Regions from separate parts of the Cupriavidus sp. 01L45 genome, predicted to be linked through region 2. Evidence: predicted binding sites of a transcription regulator. Region 2 holds the regulator's gene; the other holds the start of a gene.
What was found. Region 2 encodes HrcA, which represses chaperone genes, less so after heat shock. Its sites were predicted from a motif close to TTAGCACTCNNNNNNNNNGAGTGCTAA; they were not measured.
Positions count from the first base shown of each region.

Region 1: rpoH (RNA polymerase sigma factor RpoH) is a predicted target of HrcA. The motif match lies at 1,699-1,725, and genes of this name have one in related genera.

Region 1 is NZ_JBFTSG010000013.1:30,438-34,646, reverse strand. Features, by position in the region: gene ybiB (DNA-binding protein YbiB) at 1-558, shown strand, start outside; gene AC1DT6_RS11075 (pirin family protein) at 576-1,451, opposite strand; gene rpoH (RNA polymerase sigma factor RpoH) at 1,841-2,737, shown strand; gene AC1DT6_RS11065 (SCO family protein) at 2,852-3,481, opposite strand; gene AC1DT6_RS11060 (heme o synthase) at 3,630-4,209, opposite strand, start outside.
Region 2 is NZ_JBFTSG010000015.1:13,408-17,616, reverse strand. Features, by position in the region: gene recN (DNA repair protein RecN) at 1-193, opposite strand, end outside; gene AC1DT6_RS12325 (NAD kinase) at 275-1,192, opposite strand; gene hrcA (heat-inducible transcriptional repressor HrcA) at 1,307-2,344, shown strand; gene hemH (ferrochelatase) at 2,457-3,572, shown strand; gene AC1DT6_RS12310 (RNA-binding S4 domain-containing protein) at 3,606-4,001, shown strand; gene AC1DT6_RS12305 (hypothetical protein) at 4,046-4,201, opposite strand.

The DNA.
Region 1 (4,209 bases), on a different contig from region 2:
GTGGCGCAGGCCGAAGCCCAGCTTCGCAGCAAGGACAGCCAGCCGGGCCCGCTGGCGGTGCTGCCGATCGACGTGCTGTCGCCGGCGCTGGCCGCCATGCTCGACAGGCGCATGCAGATCGGCTTGCGCAACTCCGCGCACACGGTGGTCAAGATGCTCCAGCCGGTCGGCACCCACTCCCCGGCGGAAGCGCTGCGCCTGTACAGCTACACCCATCCCGAGTACCGGGAAACGCTGACTGACTACTTCTCCCGTGAGCCGGCCAATGTGCTGCTGGCGCGCGGCACCGAAGGCGAAGTGGTGGCCGATGCGCGGCGCGGCAGCCGCATCGACTGGCTACACGACGGACATCAGCGCACACTGGTCGATCCCACCGCGGGCTCCATCACCGAAGTGCCGGAATTGCCACCCGGCAGCGACGTGGACCAGACTGCGGCCTGGATCCGCCTCGTGCTGGACGGCAAGGCACCCGTCCCGGCTCCGATCGCTACGCAGATCGAGGCGATCCGCGACTGCCTGCAACAGGGAACGCGCGTGACCTGGGCCAGCCCGGTCTGAGGCAGGCCCGGGCGCTTTCAGCGCTTGCGCTGCGGCAGCGGGATGCGATCGTCCTCGCCGGGCACGCGCGGGAACTGGTCATCCTCCCAGCGCTGGGAGGCCGCCTCGATCGCTTCCTTGCTGCTGGCGACGAAATTCCAGAAGATAAAGCGGTGCCCGTCCGTCGGATCGCCGCCTAGCAGCATCACGCGCGAAGGCGCCTGCGCGGTCAGCGTCACTGGCACGCCAGGCACCAACACCGCCAAATGGCGTTCCGGCAATATTTCGCCATCCAGCGCAACGCTGCCGTCCACCGGATAGATGCCACGTTCGGCATGCTCCGGCGGAATCTCCAGGCTGGCACCCGCATCCAGTTCGATGGCCACATAGAGCGTGCGGCTGAACACCTTCACGGGAGCCTCCGCGCCAAAGGCATCTCCGGCGATCACCGTCATCCGCACCCCGGGGCGCTCCAGCTTGGGCAGCGTTGCGGCGGGGTGATGATGGAAGGACGGTTCGACGTTTTCGAACTCCTTTGGCAACGCCACCCAGGTCTGTATGCCATGCAGGCGCGGCCCGGCATCGCGGGCGGCCTGCGGCGAGCGTTCCGAGTGCGCGATGCCCTTTCCCGCCGTCATCCAGTTCACGTCGCCCGGCCTGATCACCTGCTTGCTGCCAAGGCTGTCGTGGTGAAGGATCTCGCCTTCGAACAGGTAAGTGACGGTCGCCAGCCCAATATGTGGATGCGGACGCACGTCCGCACCTTCCCCCGGAGGCATCGCCACGGGTCCCATATGGTCGAAGAAAATAAACGGCCCGACGGTCTGCGTTGCCGCCGCGGGTAGCAGCCGGCTGACGGCAAAGTCGCCAAGGTCACGCGTGTGCGGCTTGAGCAAGTGTTCGATAGCAGACATGAATTCTCCCCGGTTCGGTCGATGCTTGCGGATAGCGCAAATGAAAAGAGTGTAGCCGCTGTAGAAACACTGCATCTCATTTGGCGATAGAACCGAAGGGCGCGTGGTCCCTCTAATCCATGTCGGATCGTTCGAGGGCTCGCATGAGATAGTGGCCACGCCACATCACGCAAAGCCCCTCGCAGGAAACGCTATGTGAAAACAGATTTCGATTATCAGGAACTATCAACCCTATAACTACTCCAACTTAGCAGTCCACCGGCTTGAGTGCTAATATGTGTTGCAATGCAGTGCGTAGCCCCCATGGGTTGGCGTACGCGGGCAACCCACCCGCCGGATGCAAAAGGAGCAATCGAGTGAACGCGGTCCTATCTGCTGACCAAACCCAAATGACCAACCGTCTGCCCACGGTGCCCCAAGGTACCGGCACGTTTGCGCTGACGCTTCCCGGAACGCTGGGAAATCTGGACAGCTATATCCAGGCTGTCCACCGTATTCCCCTGCTCACCCCCGAGGAAGAGCAGCGGCTCGCGCGCGAGCTGCGCGAGCATGACTCCGTTGACGCTGCGCGCCGCATGGTGCTGTCGCACCTGCGCCTGGTGGTGTCCATCGCCCGCCAGTACCTCGGCTACGGCCTGCCCCATGCGGACCTGATCCAGGAAGGCAATATCGGCTTGATGAAGGCCGTGAAGCGCTTCGACCCGGACCAGGGCGTGCGCCTGGTGTCGTATGCGATGCATTGGATCAAGGCCGAGATCCACGAATACGTGCTGAAGAACTGGCGCATGGTCAAGGTGGCTACCACCAAGGCCCAGCGCAAGCTGTTCTTCAACTTGCGCAGCCACAAGCAGGGTGCCCATACCTTCACCCCGGAACAGATCGACGCGGTTGCGCGCGAGCTGAACGTCAAGCCGGAAGAAGTGATGGAGATGGAAACCCGCCTGTCTGGTGGTGACCTGGCGCTGGAAGGCCAGATCGACGACGGCGAAGAGGAATTCGCTCCCATCGCCTACCTGGCCGACAACCACAACGAACCCACCCGCGTGATCGAGGCCCAGCGCCACGACCGCATGCAGGTGCAAGGCCTGGAGGAAGCGCTGTCCAAGCTCGACGACCGCAGCCGCCGCATCATCGAAGCGCGCTGGCTGCAGGTCAACGACGACGGGTCCGGCGGTTCCACGCTGCACGAACTGGCTGAGGAATTCGGCGTCTCGGCCGAACGTATCCGTCAGATCGAAACCGCGGCGATGAAGAAGATGAAGGGAGCGCTGCAGGCATTTGCCTGAGGCACGCCGGGCGGCGGCGGGCATTTCACCCCCGCCCTTTTCCCGAAAGCAACAGGGCCGGTCTCGCGACCGGCCCTGTTTCATTTTGTCTACCGGTTACACCGGCCACGCCCCTCAGGAAGCAAGCAGTTGCTTGATGTCGTGCGCAATTGGCTCCGGTCCCTGGCCATGGCGAATGAACAGCCGCAGCTTCCCGCTGGGGTCGAACACATAGCTGCCCGCCGAGTGGTCCATGGTGTAGTTGGACGGCGATGTGCCTGGCACCTTGGCGTAGAACACCTTGAAGTCCTTGGCGACCTTCTGCAGCGCGGCGTCGTCGGCCGGGCGCATACCCAGGAAGCGCGGATCGAAGGCCGGCACGTATTGCGCCAGCAGCGCCTGCGTATCGCGTTCGGGATCGACCGTGACAAAGAGCACCTGCACCTTGTCGGCATCCGGCCCCAGTTGCTCCATGACCGCCTTCAACTCCGCCATGGTGGTCGGGCACACGTCGGGACAATGCGTATAGCCGAAAAACATCACCACCGCCTTGCCCTTGAAGTCCGCGATCGAGCGCACCTTGCCGTTGTGATCGGTGAGGACGAAGTCCTTGCCGAATTCACTGCCGCCGGTGATATCGACGTTCTTGAATGACGCGCGCTGCTGGCCGCATGCAGCAAGCAGCAGCGAGCACAACGCCAGCAGGCACAACCGGCGGAAGGTGGCGAAAGTGGGCAGGAAGCCCGGAGGGAAGCGGTTCGGCATGCGGGTTCGGGTGGTTTGGCGAGCCAGGACCGCCCGGCAATCGGCCGGGCGCGGCAAGGTCACATTAACAGATGTGAAGCAGTATCGCCGATTGGGGCCGCCGCGCGCTCAGGCCGCGACAAGATGTCGCAAGCCGCCGTCCGGCCGCTCAGCCTTGCGGCAGGAACTTGAAGTAGTGATCGACCAGCAGCGCGGCGAACAGCAGCGAGAGGTAAAGGATCGAGAAACGGAAAGTCCGCTGCGCCAGTGCGTCGGAATAGTTGCGGTACATCTTCCAGGAGTATGCGAGGAAACCGCCCCCCAGGATCAGCGCCGCCGCCAGGTAAATGTAACCGCACATCCCGTACACGAATGGCAGCAGCGTGGCCGCAATCATGATCAGCGTGTACAGCAGGATGTGCAGCAGCGTGAAGCGCTCGCCGTGCGTCACCGGCAGCATCGGCAAGCCGGACTTGGCGTAGTCGGCGCGGCGATACAGGGCCAGGGCCCAGAAGTGCGGCGGGGTCCACGTGAAGATGATCAGCACCAGGAACCAGGCTTCGGCCGGCAGTTCGCCAGCGACAGCCGCCCAGCCAAGCGCCGGCGGCATGGCGCCGGACAGGCCGCCGATCACGATATTCTGCGGCGTGGCCGGCTTGAGCAGGATCGTGTACACCACGGCATAGCCGACGAAGGTGGCAACCGTCAGCCACATGGTCAGGTCGTTGGTATAAACGTGCAGCAGCCAC
Region 2 (4,209 bases):
TGATGCTGGTCCGGGCGGCGCCTTCGCGGACCACGCCGGCGTCGGCGCGCTCACCCAGCACCAGGGCCAGCGCATCGATCAGGATCGACTTGCCGGCACCGGTCTCGCCGGTGAAGACGGTGAAGCCCGGGGAGAAGTCGAGGTCGAGCGTATCGACGATGACGAAATCGCGGATGGACAGGCTGCGCAGCATCGTGGGCGACGGGTCGGGGTCAGGGGCGGATTCGGTTTGGGGGCGGCGGATCTGGGCCRGATCGGTCAGGATCGGCGCGGCTCAGAGCCGGTTGTCTTCGCTCGGGTACTCGTGCCAGTGCAGCTTCTTGCGCAGCGTGGCGTAATAGTTGTAGCCGATCGGATGCAGCAGGTTGACGGTCTTGGCCGACCGGCGAACCACAATGCGGTCGCCCGGCAGCAGCGAGGTCAGTGACTGCATGTCGAAGTTGACGCTCGCGTCGCGCGCCGTGGCCACCTCGATCGAGACTTCGGCGTCATGCGGCAGGACGATCGGGCGGTTGGACAGCGCATGCGGGGCAATCGGCACCAGCACCAGCCCCGACAGGGTGGGGTGCAGGATCGGGCCGCCCGCCGACAGCGCATAGGCGGTCGAGCCGGTCGGCGTCGAGACGATCAGGCCGTCCGAACGCTGGTTGTACATGAAGTGGCCGTCCACGGAGACGGCCAGTTCGACCATGCCGGAGATGCCGGAACGGTTGACCACGACGTCATTGAAGGCCAGCGCGGAAAAGATCACGCCGTCGTCGCGTACCACCTGCGACTCCAGCAGCATGCGGGTCTCCGACTCGTAGCGGCCCGCAAGCATGTCGGGCAGCACCGAATGCACGTCTTGCAACGGGATGTCGGTCATGAAGCCGAGGCGCCCGTGGTTCACGCCGATCAGCGGCACCGGGTAGCCGGCCAGCTGGCGCGCCAGGCCCAGCAAGGTACCGTCGCCGCCGAGCACCACCGCCACATCCGCATGCTTGCCGATCTCGTCCGGCGCCAGCGCCGGATAGTCGGTCAGCCCGGTAGCCATCGCGGTTTCGCGCTCGAACACCACATCCTGGCCGTTCCTGAGGATGCAGGCGGCCAGATCCTCCAGCGGGCCCTCGATGCCGGCGGTGGCGTACCTGCCGATCAGGGCGACGGTGCGAAAGGGCGCGCGCGCGGCGCCGGGCGTGGGGAGCGAAGACATGCCGGGATTAGACCATACCGCCGCGACCATTGTCAGCAGATGGGCACCTGCGGCCGGGCCGGAACACGGATGAGCCGCCCGAACGGGGTAAACTTGCGTAAAATCGGGAACATCATGGATGAACGTGCAAAAACGCTTCTCAAAACCCTGATCGAGCGCTATATCGCCGAGGGACAACCCGTGGGCTCACGGACCTTGTCGAAGTACTCCGGGCTCGATCTGTCCCCTGCCACCATCCGCAATGTGATGTCGGATCTGGAGGAAATGGGGTTTATTGCCAGCCCGCATACCTCGGCGGGGCGCATTCCGACGCCGCGGGGTTATCGCTTGTTCGTCGACACCATGCTGACCGCCCAGCCGCTGGATGGCGCGCTCAACCTGGCTGAACTGACCGGCAAGATCCAGGGCCAGTTGCGCGGCCAGCAGCTTGGGCCGCAGCGGATGATCACCTCGGCGGCTCATACCTTGTCCAACCTGTCTCAGTTCGCCGGCGTGGTGATGACCCCGCGCCGCGCCCAGGCGTTCCGCCAGGTGGAATTCATGCGGCTCTCGGACAAGCGCATCCTGCTGATCATCGTCACGCCGGAGGGCGATGTGCAGAACCGCATCATCCAGACCGAACTGCCGTATTCCCCGTCGCAACTGGTCGAGGCGGCCAATTTCATCAACTCGCACTTTGCCGGCATGAGCTTCGACAATGTGCGTGACCACCTGCGCGGCGAACTGCAGGCGCTGCGCATGGATATGTCGCAACTGATGCAGGCCGCGGTGGAGGCGGGCAGCAACGCCATGGCCGAGGAAGAGGACGATCACGTCTTTATCTCGGGCGAGCGCAAGTTGCTCGAAGTGGAGGATCTTTCCTCCAGCATGGAAAAACTGCGCAAGCTGTTCGACGTGTTCGAGCACAAGACCGGCCTGCTCAAGCTGCTCGATGTCTCCAGCCACGCCCAGGGCGTGCAGATCTTCATCGGCGGCGAGAGCAAGCTGGTGCCGCTGGAAGACATGGCGGTCATTACCGCGCCCTACGAAGTCGACGGCCAGATCGTCGGCACGCTCGGGGTGATCGGGCCGACCCGCATGGCCTACGAGCGGGTGATCCCGATCGTCGACATCACCGCGCGCCTGTTGTCCAGCGCGCTCAGCCAGAACTAGTGTCGTCCTGGCCCGGTCTCACAGACTGCCTGTTCCGTTCATCCTGTAAGCTCGGCGAGACCTGGCGGCCGCGCGCCCTGTGCCCGCGCCGCTCCGCCACACCGGAAATTACATGACGTTTACTCCCGAGCCGGCCTATCAGCATGGCCAGGCGCCGCGTACGGCGATCCTGCTGATCAACCTCGGCACACCCGATGCGCCGACGCCTAAAGCGGTCGGCAGCTACCTCAAGCAGTTCCTGTCGGATCCGCGCGTCGTGGAGATTCCCCGCGCCGCATGGCTGCCGATCCTGTATGGCCTCATCCTGCCGCTGCGCTCGCGTGCGTCGGCGATGAAGTACGAATCTATCTGGCTGCGCGAAGCCCATATGACGGGGTCGCCGCTGCTGGTGCACACCGAGCGCCAGGCCCACGCCTTGCAGTTGTTGCTCAACCAGCATGGCCACGAAGTTACCGTGGCGTGCGCCATGCGTTATGGCAACCCCTCGATCGGCTCGGTGCTGGAGGCGCTGCGGCGCCAGGGGACCGAGCGCATCCTGCTGCTGCCCCTGTACCCGCAATATTCAGGCACTACCACCGCGACCGCCTTCGACGAGGCATTTCGTGTGCTCAAGGCGTGGCGAAACCAGCCGGAGCTGCGGCTGATCAAGCATTTTCACGACCATCCGGCGTACATTGCGGCTTTGCACCAGCAGGTCGGGGCATACTGGGCGCAACAAGGCACACCGGATTTCGCGCGTGGCGACAAGCTGATCCTGTCGTTTCACGGGGTGCCGCGCAGGACGCTGGAACTGGGCGATCCCTACCACTGCGAATGCCTGAAGACCGGGCGCCTGCTGGGCGAGGCGCTGGGTTTGCAGCCGGGGCAGTACCAGGTCACGTTCCAGTCGCGCTTCGGCAAGGCGGAGTGGCTGCAGCCCTATACCGCGCCTACCCTGCAAGAGCTAGGCAAGGTCGGTACCGGCCGGGTCGACGTGTTTTGTCCCGGCTTCCCGGCGGACTGCCTCGAAACGCTGGAAGAGATCGCCATGGAAGGGCGGTCCGAGTTCCAGGTGGCTGGCGGCAAGGTATTCCACTACATTCCTTGCCTCAACGATGCGGAAAGCTGGATCGCCGGGCTCGCGGAGATCGGATTGCAGCACCTGCAAGGCTGGCCGCTGCGGATGCCCCATCCGCATGAACTGGAAGCCCGGCGCACGCAAGCCCAGACCCGCGGTGCGGCGGCATGAGCGGCGCGGGAGTTACGGCTTGGAGGTGAAGGTATGAACGTATCTTTTGAGGCCGATGCCCGCCTGCGCATCGACAAATGGCTGTGGTGCGCGCGATTCTTCAAGACGCGCTCGCTGGCAGCCGAGGCGGTGGAGCGGGGCAAGGTCCAGGTCAATGGCCAGGCCTGCAAGAATTCGCGCGAGGTCAAGCCGGGCGACACGGTCGTACTGGAGGCGCACCAGCAACGCTGGGAAGTGGTGGTAAAGGGCGTTGCGGGAGCCCGCGGTCCGGCAACCGTCGCCCAGACACTCTATGCGGAAACTGAGGCCAGCGAGGCGCGCCGGCGCCAAGACGCGGAGAACAGGCGGCTCAACGATGAACCGGCGTCGCGCTTGCAGGGCCGGCCGACCAAGCGCGACCGGCGCCAGATCGATGGCGTCATGGGGTGAGGAGGGCAGCCGCGTGGGCGGTCGCCCGGACTCACCTGGCTGGGTCAGCGAACGTAGGGGATGATGTAGTGCTTGAAAACCGCCTTGCCGCTGCCGTACTCGGTGTCTCGCGGCGTGAACGCGCCGGAAAGGCAGATAAAGGCTGTCATCACCGATAATGCGGCGAGTAGGAAGACCGTCAGAACAGGTAGCTTATGCATGGCTAACC